Catellatospora sp. TT07R-123: one gene and its partner. The protein of the gene in region 2 interacts with the protein of the main gene of each other region in a pairwise test. Links are inferred from orthologs where the notes say so. Each region holds a gene or a part of one and is shown on either strand. Other genes may lie near its edges. The genes, in order: Cs7R123_RS17535 and Cs7R123_RS21610.

Region 1 (9,283 bases), on a different replicon or contig from region 2:
AAGCGCTGGTCGGAGACGTATTCCGGCCTAGCGTGCTGTTGACCTTGACCGACCTCCTGAGGTCGACTACCGGATGGGACACGTACCCTCGATGACCGTGGTGGATCTCGACGCGGCAATCGGTTTCGTGGTGAAGAAGGGTGACCCGGTGGACCGGGCACGCCTGTCGTACCTGCGTACCGGGGTCATGCCGAGTGATGACGTCGTCTCGGCCATGGAAGCCGGTCAACTTCCCAGTGGCGGCTGGCCGACCTCGCAGCGCGGGAAGATCGCCTCGATCGACGTCACCTGCTACCGGATCGACCAGCTGGACGACCTCGGCGCCCTCGGGCGTCCGGCGGCCCAGCGCGCGCTGGACTGGCTGGGCGGCCGCCAGGCACCCGACGGCAGCTGGCAGGAGGTCAAGGAGCTGGCGCCCGAGGCCCCCGAGTGGGCGCAGCCGGGTGACCCCGAGGCCACCCTGTACATGACCGCGACGGCCACCTTCTGGCTGACCGTGTTCGGCCTCGACTTCCGGGCCACCCTGCCCTACGGCGACAACACGCCCATCCCGTACGCGGACTCCGCCGCGCGCGGCGCCGACTTCATCAAGAACAGCCTCAACGCCGACGGCACCTGGCCGTCGTACCTGATGACGGGCTGGCTGGGCGCCGCGGTGATGTACCGGCAGGACATGTACTACGAGGCCGCCCGGATGCAGTCGGTGCTCGGCGAGCGGCTGCCCCGGATGGCGCCGGTCGACGCGGCCGCGATGGCCGCCACGATGCGCCGGGTCGGCGTCTCCGCCGACGACTGGACCATGATCGCGGCGAAGAAGCGGCTGGCCGAGACGCAGCGCACCGACGGCGGCTGGGACTCCGAACAGGGTGACGCGTTCGACGTGCACCTCACCCTGAACGTCATCCGCGCGATCCGCTAGCCGCGCACCTGCCCCTCGCCGGTGATCACGAACTTGGTGCTGGTCAGCTCCGGCAGGCCCATCGGGCCGCGCGCGTGCAGCTTCTGCGTCGAGATGCCGATCTCGGCGCCGAAGCCGAGCTCGCCGCCGTCGACGAACCGGGTCGAGGCGTTGACCAGCACGGCGGCCGCGTCCACGTGCGCGGTGAAGCGGTTCGCGGCCGGCAGCGAGGTCGTGATGATCGCCTCGGAGTGGCCCGAGCCGTAGCGGCGGATGTGCGCCACCGCCTCGTCCAGCGACGGCACCACGCGCGCCGACAGCTCCAGCGCCAGGTACTCGGTGCCCCAGTCCTCCTCGGTCGCGGGCACGACGGTGCCGTCGTACGCGGCGACCTCCGGTGAACCGTGCACCGTCACGCCGTGCCCGCGCAGCGCCGCCAGCGCCCGGGGCAGGAACGCGTCGGCCACCGCCGCGTGCACCAGCAGCGACTCGGCCGAGTTGCACACCGACGGCCGCTGCACCTTCGCGTTGAGCAGGATGTTCAGCGCCATGTCCAGGTCGGCCGACTCGTCGACGTAGATGTGGCAGTTGCCGACCCCGGTCTCGATCACCGGCACCGACGACTCCTCGACCACGGTGCGGATCAGCGACGCGCCGCCGCGCGGGATCAGCACGTCGACCAGGCCGCGGGCGCGCATCAGCTCCTTGACCGTGTCCCGGGTCGACGAGTCGACCAGCTGCACCGCGTCGGCGGGCAGGCCGGCGGCGGCCAGCGCGTCGCGCAGCACCGCCACGATCGCCGCGTTGGAGCGGGCCGCCGAACCCGAGCCGCGCAGCAGCACCGCGTTGCCCGACTTCAGGGTCAGCCCGGCGGCGTCGGCGGTGACGTTCGGCCGCGCCTCGTAGATGATGCCGACCACGCCGAACGGCACCCGCAGCTGGCGCACCTGGAGCCCGTTGGGCAGCGTCCCGCCCCGGACCACCTCGCCGACCGGGTCCGGCAGGCCCGCGATCTGGCGCAGGCCCTCGGCCATCCCGGCCAGCCGCGACGCGTTCAGCGCCAGCCGGTCCACGGTCGACTCGGGCGTGCCCTGCTCGCGCGCCGCGGCCACGTCCAGCTCGTTCGCCGCCAGGATCTCGGCGGTACGCGACGACAGCGCCTCGGCCATCACCAGCAGCGCCGCGTCCTTCACCGCCCGCGACGCCGTCGCCAGCACCGTGGCGGCCTCCCGGGCCCGCCCCGCCTGCTCGATCACACTCATGCGCACCGCTCCTCAGTCACTCGCCGCACTCCGCCGCCCGCCCCGCGCTCCCTCGCGCCGAAAGCGATGGGAAAGTGCCCTTCCGCCACGTATTGCGATAACAAGGTGCCCTTCTCACGCCTGGAGCAGGACGAGGTCGTCGCGGTGGACGACCTCGCGCTCGTAGGCGGGACCGAGCGTCGCGGCCAGCTCACCGGTGGAGCGGCCCAGCAGGCCCGGCAGTTCGAGGGCGTCGTAGTTGACCAGTCCCCGGGCGACCGGGCGGCCGCCGGAGTCCACCAGGTCGACCGGGTCGCCCGCGGTGAACGCGCCGTCGACGGCGGTGATCCCGGCCGGCAGCAGCGAGGCGCGGCGCTCCACGACGGCGGAGACCGCGCCCGGGTCCAGGTGCAGGCGGCCGCGCGCCGTGGTGGCGTGGGCCAGCCAGTGCAGGCGGGCGGTGGCCCGTACCCCCGCGGCGTGGAAGAGCGTGCCCACCGACTCGCCGGACAGGGCCGCGGCGGCCATGGGCGCGGCCGTGAGCACCACCGGGATGCCCGCGTCGCTGGCGATCCGGGCCGCCTCGACCTTGGTCACCATGCCGCCGGTGCCCACCCCGGCGCTGCCCGCGCCGCTCACGTCGACCGACCGCAGCCGCGCGAAGTCGGTGACCTCGTCGATCCGCCGCGAGTCCGGGTGCGAGGGGTGGCCGGTGTACAGCGCGTCGACGTCGGACAGCAGCACCAGCAGGTCGGCCTGCACCAGCGCGGCCACCAGGGCGGCGAGCCGGTCGTTGTCGCCGAACCGGATCTCCTCGGTGGCGACCGTGTCGTTCTCGTTGATGATCGGGACGGCGTTCATGTCGAGCAGCTTGCGCAGCGTCCGGTACGCGTTGCGGTAGTGCGCCCGCCGGGTCACGTCGTCGACGGTCAGCAGCACCTGGCCGACGGTGCGCCCGTGCCGCCCGAACTCCTCCGTGTACGCGTGCATCAGCCGTCCCTGGCCCACGCTGGCCGCAGCCTGCTGCGTGGCCAGGTCCCGCGGTCGCCGGGCCAGCCCCAGCGGCGCCAGCCCCGCCGCGATCGCCCCGGACGACACCAGCACGACCTCCCGCCGCGCCCCGCCCGGCCGCTCGGCCGCGGCCACCGCCGCCACCAGCGCCCCGAGCCTGTCGGGGTCCAACCCCCCGGCAGCCGTCGTCAGTGACGACGACCCCACCTTCACCACCACGCGCTTACTCCGCGTGACCACGTCCCGCATGCCCCCATTCTGCCCACCCCACCCACCCCCACCCCGCCCCCATCCCACCCACTGGCCCGCGCCCTTCCCTCAGCGTTGATCATGAACTTATGGCACGGTTCGACGGCGTGTCCCGTGCACAGGCTCCTGATCGACCGAGCGGCGGACGCTGGCGGGGCGGGTCGGCGGCGGCGGGCTGGGAACTAGCCTGGCGGCATGACGCCCGAGGAGTACACCGAAGCCGTGCTGCGCCTGGTGGAGCAGATTCCACCTGGACGGGTGATGACCTACGGGGCGGTGGCGGACGCTCTGGCCGACGAGTCCGGCCGCAACTCGGCCCGCCGGGTCGGCACGATCATGGCCCGCCACGGCGGCGGGGTGCCCTGGCACCGTGTCGTCGGGGCGGGCGGCCGTCTGCCTCCGGGGCACGAGAACGAGGCCCGCCGCCGCCTCCAGGCGGAGGGCGTCACCTTCCGCGGCGCCCACGTCGCCGCCACCCACATCAACTGAACCCCCGACCGCGCGCCCACCGGCCGCCCATCTGTCGATCAGGAGGCTGTGCCCGCGACACACCGTCGAGCCGTGCCACAAGTTCATGATCGACGGGGAGGCCGGTGGGCGGGGGCCGGTGGGCGGGGCCGTGGGCGGTGGGGTTAGAGGAGGAGGGCTGTTCCGCTGCGGCGGGGGTCGGCGGCGGCGCCGGACAGGCCGATGGCGGACACCCCGCCGAAGTAGTGGTTGAGGGACGGCCAGCGGTTGACGGTGTAGCCGGCGGCGGTGAGGGCGTCGGCGGCGTCGGCCGGGTACCCCGGTTCGACGTGGACGACCTCGTCGAGCGGGTGCAGCCGGGCCGCGGTCACGGCGGCAGCCACGTCCAGCTCCTCGATCAGTACGCCCACCAGCGTGTTCAGCAGCGCCGACCGGATCCGCGAGCCGCCCGCCGAGCCCAGCGCGAGTTGCAGGTTCCCCCGGTCGAGCACGATCAGCGGGCACATCATCGAGCCCATCCGCTCGCCGGGCGCGAGATCGCCCGCGATCAGCTCGCCCTCGCCGAGCATCGAGTTGAGGTGGATGCCGAGGCCGGGCAGCCAGATGCCGGAGCCGAGCCCGAGCGTGGTGGTGACGACGCAGGCGTTGCCCGCCTCGTCGACGGCGGTGACGTTGGTGGTGTTGCCGAGCTTGTCCAGTCGCCGGCGCACGTCGAGGGCGTCGGCCAGGGCGACGGCGCGGCCGCCGCGGTCGAGTTCGGCCAGGTCGGCGGGTAGTGAGCGGATGGTGTCGATGACGCGGTTGAGGTCGGCGCGGCCGAGCACGGTGCGCCCGCCGAGCGGCGCCCCGGCCACCTCGCGGTCGAGCACGCGGTATGACGCGAGGTCCAGCGGTCCGAGCGCGCCGCCGTCGGCGCGGACCGCCTCGACGATGCTCGCGCCGATCTTGCCGGTGTAGCAGGCGGACGGGCCGTCCGAGGCGATCATGGTCAGCGCGTCGGCCAGCCCGGCGTGGTAGAGCATCTCGCCGCCGCGCAGCAGCCGCCCGCCGGGGGCGTACGCGGGCAGGCCCTGGTCGAGCAGCATCGCCTCCAGCAGCGACGGCAGCGTGACGGCGTGCGCCTCGGGGATCGGCGTCCCGGTGTGCGCCAGTTCGACCGCGGGCGCGACGATCTCGGACCAGGGCAGCACGCCCCAGCGGGCGTGAATCTCGCCACACCCGGCGGGCACGCCGGGCACCGCGACGGACGCTCCGCCGATCTCGTACGGCAGCGGCACCTCCCCGAAGGCGACCGAGATCGGCCGCATCGGCCCTGACTTACGATCCGCATCCAAACCAGGCATTGCGACGAAGAAATCAAGGCAGGAAACCCGCCCTGTCGAAGCTTCGAAGTATGTGGCGAAGCCGCCACCGCTCAGGCCAGTGAAAACGGTCTCTCCCACGCAGGCGGCGAAGACCGCGGCGACCGCCGCGTCGGCGGCCGATCCGCCCATCTGGAGTATCCGAAGGCCTATTTCAGCGGTAGCCGGATGGCCCGCTGCCACACCGGCAGGTACCCGCATTCAACTGCCTCCCGTACCATCCGCCCTCATGACATCCAGTGTGGAGGTGATGGAGGCTCCGGGCGAAGCGCTTCCCACGCATGTTCGCATCGGATATTCCCTCGGTTCGCTGACGACCGGGGCGTTCGGCACCGTGCCCGGCCTGCTGCTGCTGCCGTACCTGACCGACACCCTCGGTGTCGCCGCAGGTCTGGCGGGCCTGCTGGTGCTGCTGCCCAAGGCCTGGGACGTGGTGCTCAACCCGGTGGTGGGCCGGCTCTCCGACCGGACCCAGACCCGCTGGGGCGCCCGCCGGCCGTACCTGCTGTTCGCCGGGCTCGCCATGGCGGCGCTGTTTGCCGGCATATTCGCTGCTCCTCTCGGGTTCTCCGACCTGTCGGGGCTGTACGTCGTGGTGATGTTCCTGCTCACCGCGACCGCGTTCGGCTTCTTCCAGGTGCCGTACGTCGCGATGCCCGCCGAGATGACCTCCTCGCCGGACGAACGCACCAGGCTGATGACCTGGCGGGTCGCGTTGCTCGCCACCTCGATCCTGGTCTCCGGCGCGCTCGCGCCGATCATTCGAGACTCCACCGGCGGCGGCCTCCCCGGCTACCGCTGGATGGGCATGTTCGTCGCCGCGATCATGGTCTGCGGCACCCTCTTCGCCTTCTTCAGCACCGCCAAGGCGCCGACCGGCGTGATCACCGCCAGCGAGCCGTCGCTGCGGGCGCAGCTCAAGGTGGTGGCGGCCAACCGCCCGTTCCGGGTGCTGGTCGCCTGCTTCGTGGTCCAGGCCACCGGCGTGGCCTGCATGCTCGGCGGGGTCGAGTACTTCGCCCGGCACGTGCTCGGCGACCCCGGCACCACCACCACGCTGTTCGTGGTCGTGGTCAGCCCCGCCCTGGTGGTCATGCCGCTCTGGCGCCGGGTGGGCGAGCGGCTGGGCAAGCTCAAGGGGTACGTGGTCGCCTCGATCACGCTGACCGTGGCGACCCTGGCGCTGGTCGCGGCACCGGTGCTGCCGCACTGGGCCGTGTACGCCGTCATCGCCGTGATCGGCTTCGGCTATGCCGGGCAGCAGCTGTTCGGCCTGGCCATGCTGCCCGACTGCATCGCCTACGACACCGCCCGCACCGGCAAGCGGCAGGCGGGCGTGTTCACCGGCGTGTGGACCGCGGGGGAGACCCTGGGCCTGGCGCTGGGCCCGTTCATCTTCGGGGTCGTGCTCCAGCTGTTCGGATACATCTCCACCACGGCCGGAACCGCGGTCGCGCAGACCGACTCCGCGCGGACCGGAGTCCTGCTCGGATTCACAGTTGTGCCGGGCCTTATCGTGGGCATCGCACTGGTGCTGCTCCGCGGATACGACCTGGGCGACATGCCCGCGGTGACCGATCCCGAACCGGCTGCCAGCCGCAGGTGACAGTCGGCCCGTGGCGTACGGGCGAGCCACGGAGGGGTGCCATGTTCTCGCAGCAGGTGCAGCAGTTCCATCAGCTGGTGCTGGGGCGTGACCCGATGGCCGCGCTGACGGCCGTGGCCCCGCTGGTGCGCGCCGCGCAGCAGGTGCCCCCGGCCGAGCTGACGCCGGCGGTGGCCTACCTGGCCCCGGCGATCGCGGCGGCGCCGCTGCCGTTCGTGGCCGCCAACGCCGCCACGGCCGCGGGCGCCATGGTCGAGCTGGGCGCCGACCCCGGCCCGCTCACCCGGATCGTGCTGGAGCGGCTGAACGGGGCGCTGACCGGCACCCACGCCTTCCTCGACGCCTGGCTGTCCCGCTTCCCCGGGCGCCCGCTGCCCGAGCGGGACCAGGCCGGCATGACCGTCGCTACCGGCATGCTCGGCGCTGCGATCGGCCCGGCGCCCGCGATGCCGCTGCTGGCGGCGTGGCGCGACGGGCCGCACTGGGCGCTGGCCGCGGTGGCCTGCCTGCACCACGAGACCGCCCGCACGCAGCTCGGCGACCGTGCCGCCTGGATGGCGCAGGTCGACCCGCTGCACTCGACGGCGCCCGCGTTCATGCGGCTCATCCTGGCCCTGCGCATCCTCGACGAGCACGTGCTGGTGGTGCACCGGCCCAGCCGCCACGGCGCGATGGTCTGGCTCGGCGGCATCGCCGACAACTTCCAGCTCCAGGTGCTGCTGGCCGACGCGCTGGTCGGCGCGGGCCTGGTCGAGGGGCGGCGGCCGGAGCAGCGCTGGGTCAACGTGATGCGGTTCGGGCCCGACGGCACCGAACTGGAGCACGTGGACGACTACTTCCACATGTCCGACGCGACCGGCGCGGTGCTGCGCAACGAGACCGGCCCGGCCGACATCTCGGCGATCAGCGGCACCCGGATCCTGATGCTGGACACGCCGCGCTACAGCCGCCACTGGCGGCCGGGGCGCCGGTTCCCGATCACCGCCCAGGCGCGGGTGGACCGCATCCTGACCCAGCAGGAGGTCGACGCCTGGCTGGGGTATGTGGCACCCGCCCAGTGAGCCGCGGGTCTGTGGCCGGGCACCGGTGGAGGTCTAGGCTGGGCCCATGGCCCTGCCCTCGGTGCTCGGAGACCCGATCAAGTTCGTGCTGAACTGGGGTCGGCGCTACTCGCTGTGGGTGTTCAACTTCGGCCTGGCCTGCTGCGCGATCGAGTTCATCGCCAGCAGCATGAGCCGCCACGACTTCATGCGGCTGGGCGTGATCCCGTTCGCGCACGGGCCGCGCCAGGCCGACCTGATGGTCGTGTCGGGCACGGTCACCGACAAGATGGCCCCGGCCATCAAGCGGCTCTACGACCAGATGCCCGAGCCGAAGTACGTCATCTCGTTCGGGGCGTGCAGCAACTGCGGCGGGCCGTACTGGGACTCGTACTCGGTGACCAAGGGCGTCGACCAGATCATCCCGGTCGACGTGTACGTCCCCGGCTGCCCGCCGCGCCCCGAGGCGCTGCTGCACGGCATCCTGCGCCTCCAGGAGAAGATCGCCGCCGAGCAGTCGGGCCTGGGCGGCGTGCACCGTCCCGACACGGCCGCCCTGCTGGCGCCGCCGGTCAACCCGGGCCGCTGACGGTCCGGTTCAGCACGGCGTCCAGAACGTGGCGGACAGCGCGTCGTCGCCGTAGGCGTTCTGGTCTCCTCGCGCGATGGTCTGCCGGATCGATCGCCCGCCCGCGACGAAGTACAGGTCGCCGTGGCAGTCCGCAGGCTCGTCGATCGTGGCGTACACGGTCGGGTTCGCGTAGGTGAGCAGGTAGACGTGCGAGGCGTACAGCTTCTGCGACCCGTCGGGCTCGTAGCGGTACTGCGCCCAGAAGACGCGGATCGTCTCACCGGGGCAGATGCGGTAGTAGAGCTGGCCCTGCTCGATGCCGGACAGCTGGTAACCGCGATCGCCGGGCCCGGTGATCCAGACGTACCCGCGCTTGACACAGCGTGGGGTTCCCTTTGGCTGCGGCGATCCCGGGGCCTGCGCTCCCCCCTTGAGCACCTCGCTGGGCGACAGGCTCGGGCCGGCGGAATCGGACGCCACCGACCACCACGGGTTCGACGATCCAGCCGGCGAAGGGCTGGTGTCCACCGCGGGAAGGCCGCCTCGGCCGGGTATCAGCGGGCTCAGGCCGAGCACCGCGACCACGGCGAGCACGGCCGCGGCGGCGGGCCGGGTGCGCCTGCGGCGCCGCAGCGTGCGCCGCGCCGCGTCCGCCCCGGGCGGGGTGAGCAACGGCCGCACCGCGTCGGCGGTCCCGGCCAGCGCGTCGCGCAGCGGGTCGCGGTCAGACACGGTCCACCTCCTCCGCGTGCTCGTCGGCCAGGTGCCCGGCCAGCGTCGTCCGCGCCCGGTGCAGCCAGGACTTGACCGTCCCCTCGGCCACCCCGATGACCTCCGC
Region 2 (9,380 bases):
TCACCGCGATGTACCGGTCCCTGGGCGACCGCCCCGGGTTCGACGCCCACCTGCACCCCGACCTGACCATCTGGGAATCGGACGCCCCCGCCCTGCTGCACGGCCTGCCCGCCCTGGACGACCTGCGCGACCGCCGCGCCGCCGCCCGCACCGGCGCCCCCGCCCGCGGCTCGGTCACCGTCAGCCCCGAGGAACTGCTCACCGAGGCCTGGGACGGGACCGGCGTGGCCCGCTACCTGCTGCGCGCCCGCTACGCCGACGGCGGCCGCGACGACGTCTTCCGGGTCACCGACGTGCTGCGCCGCGACGAGACCGGCTGGCGGATCGTGCACCACCACGCGGAGGCCCTGTCATGACCGACGAACCCGTCACCGACCTGTACGACCTGCGCGTCGTCGTCGAGCGCATCGAGGGCCGCTCCGTGTGCGGCCTGAAGGTCGGCGACTACATCGACCTGACCGAGTCCAACCGGCTGTCCACGCCCCCCGGCGGCCACTTCTGCCTGTACGCCCTGGCCGCGTGCATGCCGCTGCTGCCCGCCAAGCAGCGGCCGCTGCCGCCCGGCGACTGGCTGGAGACCGACTGCCACGTCGCCTGCCCCGACCCCGACGAGCGGCTGATCATGCGCATCGAGCGCACCCGCCGCCGCACCATCCCCACGGAAGAGCTCACGTGACCCAGCGCCTCATCGGACTCGGCGTGCAGTCCGACAAGACCGCCGCCGAGTACGCCGCCATCGCCCAGCTCGCCGAACGGCACGGCTTCGACACCCTGTCGGTCTTCGGCGACCTGATGTACCAGCCGCCCATCTTCCCGCTGCTCGTGGCGGCGCAGCACACCAGCCGGATCACGCTCGGGCCGGCGTGCCTCAACCCGTACACGATGCATCCGGCCGAGATCGCGGGCCAGGCCGCGGCACTCGATCTCGCCTCCGGCGGCCGCGCCTACCTCGGCCTGGCCCGGGGCACCTGGCTGGACCAGGTCGGCGTGGCGCAGGCCCGGCCGCTGCGCCGGCTGCGCGAGACCGTCGACGTGGTCAACCTGCTGCTCGCCCAGGACCCGTCCGGTTACAGCGGCAAGGAGCTGACCATCGCCCCGGGTACGGCCCTGCGCTACACCCCGCACCGGCCCCGGGTGCCGCTGCTGGTCGGCACCTGGGGGCAGCGCACCGCCGAGCTGGCCGCGGCCGTCGCCGACGAGGTCAAGGTCGGCGGCTCGGCCAACCCGGGGATGGGCAAGACCATGCGGGGCTGGCTCGACGCGGCCGCGACCGCCGCCGGGCGCAAGCCGTCGGAGGTGGGGCTGACCCTCGGCGCCGTCACGGTCGTCGACGAGGACGGCGCCGCCGCCCGGAGCCTGGCGCGCACCGAGGTCGCCATGTACCTGGCCGTGGTCGCCGATCTCGACCCGACGGTCGAGATCGATCCCGAGCTGCTGGCCCGGGTCCAGGCGCACGTCGGGCGCGGCGAGCACGTCGCGGCGGGCGCGCTGATCGGCGGCGACCTGCTCGACCTGTTCGCGTTCTCCGGCACCCCGCACCAGGTCGCCGCCCAGGCCGAGGCGCTGTTCGCGGCGGGGGTGACCCGGATCGAGTTCGGCACCCCGCATGGGCTGAGCCCGATGCGCGGCGTCGACCTGCTGGGCCGCCGCGTCCTGCCGACCCTGCGCGGCTGAGCGCCACCACGAAGGCCCGTGTCCGCCGACCCGGCGGCGCGGGCCTTCGTACCTTCGGCTGACCGGGAAGTTCGCGGGCGGAGTGCATGATGGCCGCACCCGGTACGTCCGGCGCACCGCCGGTCGCCCCTTCGGCGATGCGCCTATGGCCCATTCGGCTGTGCATTCTCGGGCATATCGGAAACTGCGGATGATGTTGATCGGCTGCGGAGCCAAAGTCTTGAAACCCTAGCGGTTTAGTGGGATATTCATTCCGTGGTCGAGCCGGACCGCGCCGCCACCTGGCGGAGGCGGCCGGAGCGTGGCATCGGTGCTGCGTGCGGTAACTCGATCGACCACCTGCACCTAGTCAGCTGCACCCCCCTTTCATTGCTGATAAACCGACCACACCGGACCGGTGGGGATCGGTGCGCTTCCGCGCGCCCCGAGGAGGACAGGTTCCGCATGAAGAACCGGATCAGAGCAACCGTCGCGCTCGCCGCTGCCGCCGTACTGGCGCTGTCGGCGTGCGGTGGCAAGGAAGACAACAGCGGCACGCCGGCTTCCGACACCACGCTGCACATCGTCGGTTTCGCGGTCCCCGAGCAGGCCAACAAGGCGATCGCCGCGGCCTGGAACAAGACCGACGCCGGTAAGGGCGTCAAGTTCCAGACCTCCTACGGCGCCTCCGGCGACCAGAGCCGCGCGGTCGTCAACGGACTGAAGGCCGACTACGTCCACTTCTCGGTCTCCAGCGACGTCACCCGCCTGGTCGACGCCGGTCTGGTCGAGAAGGACTGGAACGCCGGCCCCACCAAGGGCATCGTGTCCTCCTCGATCGTGGTGCTCGCGGTGCGCCCGGGCAACCCGAAGGGCATCAAGGGCTGGGACGACCTGATCAAGCCGGGCGTCCAGATCGTCACCCCGAACCCGGCCTCCTCCGGCTCCGCCCGGTGGAACGCGCTCGCGGCGTGGGGCCACATCACGGCCAACGGCGGCACCGACGCCCAGGCCACCGACTTCCTGACGAAGCTGTTCGCCAACGTCGTGTCGCTGCCCAGCAGCGGCCGCGACGCCACCACCGCCTTCCTCGGCGGCACCGGTGACGTGCTGCTGGCGTACGAGAACGAGGCCATCCTGGCCACCCAGGCGGGGGAGAAGTTCGACTGGGTCGTCCCGGCCACCACGATCCTGATCGAGAACCCGGGCGCCATCACCAAGAACGCCGACCCGAAGGCCAAGGACTGGCTGAGCTTCGTGCTCAGCAAGGACGGCCAGCGCCAGTTCGCGCTCAAGGGCTTCCGCCCGATCATCGAGGGTGTCGACACCACCGGCATCCAGGGCGTCAAGGACCCGGCCAACCCCTTCCCGACCCCGGCGAAGCTGCTCACCGTGAGCAAGGACTTCGAGAGCTGGTCGGCCCTGTCGAAGAAGTTCTTCGACGAGAAGGAAGGCCTCATCGTCAAGATCATCGCGGCCTCGGGCAAGGCCAAGTGACGGCGACGGCCCTCACGACGGATCGGCCGGCGGTCTCCCGCCGGCCGATCCGGCATGGACGCCCCCTGACCTGGGTCTCCGGGGTCGGCTTCGGCGTCACGATGCTCTGGTTCAGCCTGCTCGTCCTGATCCCCCTGACCGCCGTCGTCGTCACCGCGTCGACCGGCGGCTGGAGCGGGTTCTGGGACGCCGTCACCAACGAGCAGACCCTGGCCGCGATCGAACTGACCGTCGGCACCGCGTTCGCGGTGACGGTGGTCAACGTCGTCATGGGCACCCTCATCGCGTGGGTGCTGGTCCGCGACCGGTTCTTCGGCAAGCGGGTGCTGGAGGTCCTGATCGACATCCCGTTCGCCCTGCCGACGATCGTCGCGGGTCTGGTGCTGCTGGCGCTGTACGGGCCGAACAGCCCGCTGGGCGTCGACATCGCCAACACCCGCACCGCCGTCTTCCTGGCGTTCCTGTTCGTCACGCTCCCGTTCGTCGTCCGCACCGTGCAGCCCGTGCTGGCCGAACTGGACCGCGACGTGGAGGAGGCGGCCATGTCGCTGGGCGCGAGCCGGTTCACCGTGTTCCGCCGGATCATCCTGCCCAGCCTGACGCCCGCCATCGCGGCGGGCGCCGCGCTGTCGTTCGCCCGCGGCGTCAGCGAGTACGGCTCGCTCGTGCTGCTGTCGGGCAACCTGCCGATGAAGACGGAGGTCACCTCGGTGCGCATCCTCAGCAGCATCGAGAACGACAACCTCGACAGCGCCGCGGCGGTCGCCACGATCCTGCTGGTGATCTCGTTCATCGTGCTGGTCGTCGTCGACACCCTGCAGCGGAGGCTGGTGCGCCGTGGCTGAACTGTCCCACCGCCGCACCCGCACCCGCCGCGGCCCGATCGGCTACCTGATCCGCCTGCTCGTCATCGTCTACCTGTTCTTCCTGGTGGCGTGGCCGGTGTACCTGGTCGCCAAGAACGCCTTCGCCGACGGCACGGACAACCTGACCGGCCTGCTCGAAGACCCCGACATCGTGCACGCGCTGGGCCTGACCGTGCAGGTCGCGCTCATCTCCGTGGTGATCAACACGGTGTTCGGCGTCGGCATCTCGATCCTGCTGGTCCGCTACGACCTGCCGGGCAAGCGGTGGCTGAGCGCGCTGCTGGACCTGCCGCTGTCGGTCTCCCCGATCGTGGTCGGCCTGGCGCTGGTGCTCGTCTACGGCGGGCGCACCGGCTGGTTCGGCCCGGCCCTGGAAGGCGCCGGTTTCCAGGTCATCTTCGCCACCCCGGGCATCGTGCTGGCCACGGTGTTCGTGGCGCTGCCGCTGGTGATCCGCGAGGTCGTGCCCGTCCTCGAAGAGGTCGGCGAGGAGCAGGAGCAGGCCGCGCGCAGCCTCGGCGCCAACGCCGCGCAGACGTTCCTGCGGATCACCCTGCCGTCGATCAAGTGGGGCGTCATCTACGGCGTCGTGCTGAGCCTCGCCCGGTCGCTGGGCGAGTTCGGCGCGGTCAAGGTCGTGTCGGGCAACGTGCTCGGCGACACCCGTACCGCCACGCTGGTCGTGGAGGAGAAGTACCTCAACTTCGACAAGCCCGGCGCGTACGCCACCGCCTTCCTGCTCGCCCTCGTGGCGGTGGCCTGCATCATCGTCGTCTCCGCCCTCCGCCCTAAGGAAGACCGTTGAGCATCGAGATCACAGGAGTTTCCAAGCGTTTCGGGGACTTCGTCGCCCTCGACGACGTGTCCGTGAGCATCCCGTCCGGCGGGCTCACCGCCCTGCTGGGGCCGTCCGGCGGCGGCAAGTCGACGCTGCTGCGGATCATCGCCGGGCTGGAGACCGCCGACACCGGCCGGGTCGAGATCGAAGGCGTGGACGCCACCCGGCTGTCGCCGCAGAAGCGCAACGTCGGCTTCGTGTTCCAGCACTACGCCGCGTTCAAGCACCTGTCGGTGGCCCGCAACGTCGCGTTCGGCCTGGAGATCCGCAAGAAGCCCAAGGCCGAGATCCGCGACCGGGTCGACGAGCTGCTGAAGCTGGTCCACCTGTCCCAGTTCGCCGACCGGCTGCCCGCGCAGCTGTCCGGCGGCCAGCGCCAGCGCATGGCACTGGCCCGCGCGCTGGCGGTGCAGCCCAGCGTGCTGCTGCTCGACGAGCCGTTCGGCGCCCTGGACGCCAAGGTGCGCAAGGAGCTGCGCGACTGGCTGCGCCGCCTGCACGACGAGGTCCACGTCACCACGGTCTTCGTCACCCACGACCAGGAGGAGGCGCTGGAGGTCGCCGACGAGATCGTCGTGATCAACGAGGGCCGCGTCGAGCAGGTCGGTTCGCCCGACGAGCTCTACGACCGCCCGGCCAACGACTTCGTCATGCGGTTCCTCGGCCCGGTGACCGAACTCGGCGGCCGCCTGGTGCGCCCGCACGACCTGCAACTGCTGGTAGACAGCACCGATCCCGGCGCGGTGTCGGGTCGGGTCAGGCGGGTCACCCGCATCGGCTTCGAGATCCGGGTCGAGGTGGCGGTGGGCGACCAGGACGTCACGGTCACCCTCAACCGCAACGAGTTCCTTGCGCTGGGCGTGCAGGTCGGCTCCGACGTGCAGGTGCGGGTCGCGCCCGAGGTCGGCGCGGTGCAGAGCCGGTCGCAGGCGGTCGGCGCCGTCTGACCGTCGTACGAGGTGCCCAGGCCCGCGGGCCCGGCGGTGGACGTTGCTGTCGCCCACCGACGAACCCGCGGGCCGCCTCGTGCCGGCGTCAGCCGCCCGTCTCTGTCAGCTGATCCAGCAGGTCGCGCAGGCTCGTGCTGTTCAGCATGCCGCCAGCCGCCGCGTGCAGCGACCGCCAGAACAGCGGCAGCGCGCGGGCCGAGCCGACGTAGGTGATCGCGTGCGGCGGGCGGCCCCGGATGCTGCTGAGCTCGCCGCTGACGGCGCGCATGACGTCGCCGATGGAGATCAGCTCGGCGGGCCGGGCCAGGCTGTAGCCGCCGTCGTTGCCCGCCCGGCTGAGCAGGAGCTCGGCCCGGCGCAGGTCGTACAGCAGCGGGGGCAGGTAGGTCGCGGGGATGCCCTGCCGGGCGGCGAGCTGGCTGGTCGACACGTGCGCGCCACCGGCCGCGGCGATGGCCAGCATCGCCTGCACCGCGTAGTCGTGTCTGGCCGTGATGTGCACTGCCTCGCGCAATCCTGTTCGGACGGCAGGAACTATTCCTACTATTTCTATAGGTTATATGGTTGGTCGGGTCGGGCGCAATGCCGCAACCCGGACTGCGAAAGTTGTTCACCTACAACGCCGATATGAACAGTAGGGTATTGCGGTCCTGGTCGGACAGACACAGCGATCGGCAGGAGAACCTGTGCCCTCATCCGTTCCGCGCCGGCGCCCGCGCCGCACCGCACTAGCCTTGGTCCTCGGCGTGCTGGTCGCCGCCGCATCCCCCGCCGTCCCCGCGAGCGCCGGCTATCCGGAGTTCGGCCCGCCCGCCCCGCAGAACCCGGCGACCGCCCCCGCCGGAGGAGCCAGCAGCCACGGCGACAGCGCCTCGGCCAAGACCTTCGCCGAACCCGGACCGGCCGGAGCGCCGCTGACCGCCACCCGGGCCACGCTGCTGGCAGCCTGCCCGACCCTGCTGCACGGCGGCGACGGGCAACTGCTGGCCCTGTGCACCGACGTGCTCGGCCAGACCCCGGCGGTCCACCTGCTCGACCGCGGCACCGGCAACTCGCTGGCCAGGCTGTCCATCGCCAAGGGCAACCTGCTCGGCGGCGTCTACGCCTACCTCGACGACACCGACCAGGTCGTGGTCGTCGACGGCAACCGCGACCTGCTGCGCATCGCGCACAGCCGGGGCCTGTTCGGCATCTGGACCCTGCGCGTGACGCAGAAGGTGTCGCTGGCCGCCGCAGTGGCCGCCGACGACTCGGTGGTCGGCGTGCTGGCCGGCTACGACCGCCGGGTGTGGTTCATCACCGCCGCCGGCACCGTCGGGGTCTACGATCCGGCCACCGGCAGCGTGAACGCCTACCGTCTGCCCGCCGGCGAGCGCATCGCCAACAGCCTGTCCACGGTGCCCGCAGGCGTCGCCGTCACCAGCGACCACGCCCTGTACCTGTTCGCCGCCGACACCCCGGGCATCCCGGTGCTGCGCTGGCGCCAGGCGTACGACCGCGGCCCGGCCCGCAAGCCCGGCCAGCTCAGCTGGGGCAGCGGAGCCACCCCCGTCTTCTTCGGACCAGCGACCGGCACCGAGTACGTGGCGATCACCGACAACGCGTCTCCCCACATGAACCTGCTCGTCCTGCGCGCCGCCGACGGCACGGTGCTCTGCACGCGGCCGCTGTTCACCGGCAAGCCCGCCAGCGGCACCGAGAACGCGCCCGTGGCCGCCGGCCGCAGCGTGTTCCTCACCAACTCCTACGGTTACGACTACCCGGCCCTGCCCGACGACGCGGGCCCGAGCGTGCCCGAGGACGCCCCGTTCACCGGCGGCCTGACCCGCGTCGACGTCCGCGCCGACGGCACCGGCTGCGACGTGGTGTGGGAGACGGGCACCCGCTCGGCGGCGCTGCCCCGGCTGTCGACCGCCGACGGCAGGCTGTACACCGCGGTCCAGGACGGCCTGCTGGGCGACCTCGACCCGTTCTACTTCGCCGCCGTCGACGCCCGCACCGGGGCCGTGTCCGACCAGCTGCTGCTGGGCTCGGCCCTGGTCAACCCGCTTCAGACCGCGGGCACGTCCCGCAACGGGGTGTACTACCAGGGCACCGTCACCGGTGTCGTACGCATCGCCCGTCAATAGGGCGACGGCAGGCGTCCCGCCTCCGGACGGGGCGCCTGCCGGGATCAGCCCTCGGGCAGCGAACGGCCGGCGGGCACGAACAACAGCTCGCCGGGCTCGCTGGGGTGCAGCACCTGCTGCCAGCGCGCCTGCTGCTCGGGGCGCGGCATCCAGTCGGCGAAGGGCAGGTACCAGCACCGCCAGACGATCCGCAAGGCCAGGAACAGGCCGTAGAAGGGGATGAGCAGCAGCACGATGTCCCGCCACCGGTAGCCGACCCGCGTCGCGGGAACCCAGACCGCGAATCCGAGCAGCACCAGCGTGATCCGGGCGGCGGCCACACCGTCGGCCCGCACCGACAGCGCGTACAGCAGCAGGACCGCGACCTGATGGGCGACCACCAGCAGTGCCGCAGTCGTGACGGCCGTAAGCGCGACGCGCCACCCCCACGACCTGGGCCGCCTGCCCTCGGGCCTGGCGTTCGGCGAGGTCCTGACCATGAGTCCTCCTGCTCGGCTGCGGCCCGCAGGGTAACAACGCCCGGCATCCCGCCATCCGCCACCGATTCCCGCCCTGGGCACGCTCCACGGACGAGGGTCACAGCCGGACCCGGCGGGAGGCCTCGACCGACCATTCGACGAGCATCAGCGTCGCGTCGTCCCGGGGCGGCCCGACCTGGAACTGGGCCAGCTGCCTCGCCAGCTGCCGCAGGGTCTCCGGGGCCGGCAGCTCTGCCAGCTGCGCCCGCTCGGCGAGGTCGGCCAGCCGTTCCACCCCGAACGGCGTCCCGTCGCCGTCCCTTGCCTCGGTCACCCCGTCGGTGTAGAGCAGCAGCCGGTCACCGGGCTCCAGCGAATCCTCCCCGACCTCGCGGCGTGCGTCGCCCAGGCCGAGGGGCAGGCGTCGGCCGCCGTCAAGCTCACCGACGGTCCGGCTGCGCCGCAGCAGCAGCGGCGACGGGTGCCCGGCGTTGACGAAACGCAGCTCACCGCTGTCGGTGTCCAGCTCGCAGAACAGCCCCGTCACGAACGCGTCCCGGCCGAACTGCTCGGTCAGCGCCAGCTCAGCCTGGTCGACCATGCCGAGCAGGTCGGCCCCCCACCGCCGGGCCGCCCGGATCGCGCCCAGCGCCGTCACGGACATGACCGCGGCGGGCAGCCCCCGGCCGACCGCGTCCAGGACGAGGAACCGTACCCGAGGACCGTCGAGGGAGTAGTCGAACACATCGCCGCCGATGTCGTACCGCGGCTCCAGGATCGCGCTGACGACCACGCTCTCGGAGGCGAACGTCAGCGGCGGCAGCGTCGACCAGACCATCTCCCCGGCCACGGTCATGGGCTGGGTGCGCCGCAGCTGGCGCAGGGTGTCGCCGTAGGGCATCTTCACCGCGAACAGGTGCCCGGCGAGGTTGACGTAGGTCTCGCACCACTCCTGCGCCGCCGCGGGTCCACCCTCGTCCGCCACCAGC

The links.
Region 1: the proteins of Cs7R123_RS21610 (region 2) and Cs7R123_RS17535 interact in binary tests that used the Escherichia coli proteins (3 or more experiments, as listed by UniProt). The link is inferred for Catellatospora sp. TT07R-123 from one-to-one orthologs.

The regions. Positions count from the first base shown.
Region 1 is NZ_BNEM01000001.1:4,058,348-4,067,630, reverse strand. Bases 39-2,941 are described here. They hold Cs7R123_RS17535 (glutamate-5-semialdehyde dehydrogenase), read right to left. Parts: upstream 2,161-2,941; coding sequence 916-2,160; downstream 39-915. Other genes in these bases: proB (glutamate 5-kinase), read right to left, coding at 2,275-2,941; Cs7R123_RS17540 (prenyltransferase/squalene oxidase repeat-containing protein), read left to right, coding at 74-919. Outside these bases: more of proB, read right to left, coding at 2,942-3,399; Cs7R123_RS17525 (MGMT family protein), read left to right, coding at 3,595-3,888; Cs7R123_RS17520 (gamma-glutamyltransferase), read right to left, coding at 4,032-5,429; Cs7R123_RS17515 (MFS transporter), read left to right, coding at 5,458-6,834; Cs7R123_RS17510 (hypothetical protein), read left to right, coding at 6,876-7,895; Cs7R123_RS17505 (NADH-quinone oxidoreductase subunit B), read left to right, coding at 7,942-8,463; Cs7R123_RS17500 (hypothetical protein), read right to left, coding at 8,473-9,177; Cs7R123_RS17495 (SigE family RNA polymerase sigma factor), read right to left, coding at 9,170-9,283. UniProt on the Escherichia coli protein: Catalyzes the NADPH-dependent reduction of L-glutamate 5-phosphate into L-glutamate 5-semialdehyde and phosphate. The product spontaneously undergoes cyclization to form 1-pyrroline-5-carboxylate.
Region 2 is NZ_BNEM01000002.1:284,006-293,385, reverse strand. What follows is about bases 3,810-6,809. They hold Cs7R123_RS21610 (sulfate/molybdate ABC transporter ATP-binding protein), read left to right. Parts: upstream 3,810-4,817; coding sequence 4,818-5,801; downstream 5,802-6,809. Other genes in these bases: Cs7R123_RS21600 (hypothetical protein), read left to right, coding at 6,539-6,809; Cs7R123_RS21605 (Rrf2 family transcriptional regulator), read right to left, coding at 5,890-6,306; Cs7R123_RS21615 (sulfate ABC transporter permease), read left to right, coding at 3,988-4,821; cysT (sulfate ABC transporter permease subunit CysT), read left to right, coding at 3,810-3,995. Also shown: Cs7R123_RS21640 (nuclear transport factor 2 family protein), read left to right, coding at 1-356; Cs7R123_RS21635 (TIGR04076 family protein), read left to right, coding at 353-676; Cs7R123_RS21630 (LLM class flavin-dependent oxidoreductase), read left to right, coding at 673-1,674; Cs7R123_RS21625 (sulfate ABC transporter substrate-binding protein), read left to right, coding at 2,119-3,150; more of cysT, read left to right, coding at 3,147-3,809; more of Cs7R123_RS21600, read left to right, coding at 6,810-7,933; Cs7R123_RS21595 (hypothetical protein), read right to left, coding at 7,978-8,412; Cs7R123_RS21590 (PP2C family protein-serine/threonine phosphatase), read right to left, coding at 8,510-9,380. UniProt on the Escherichia coli protein: Part of the ABC transporter complex CysAWTP involved in sulfate/thiosulfate import. Responsible for energy coupling to the transport system.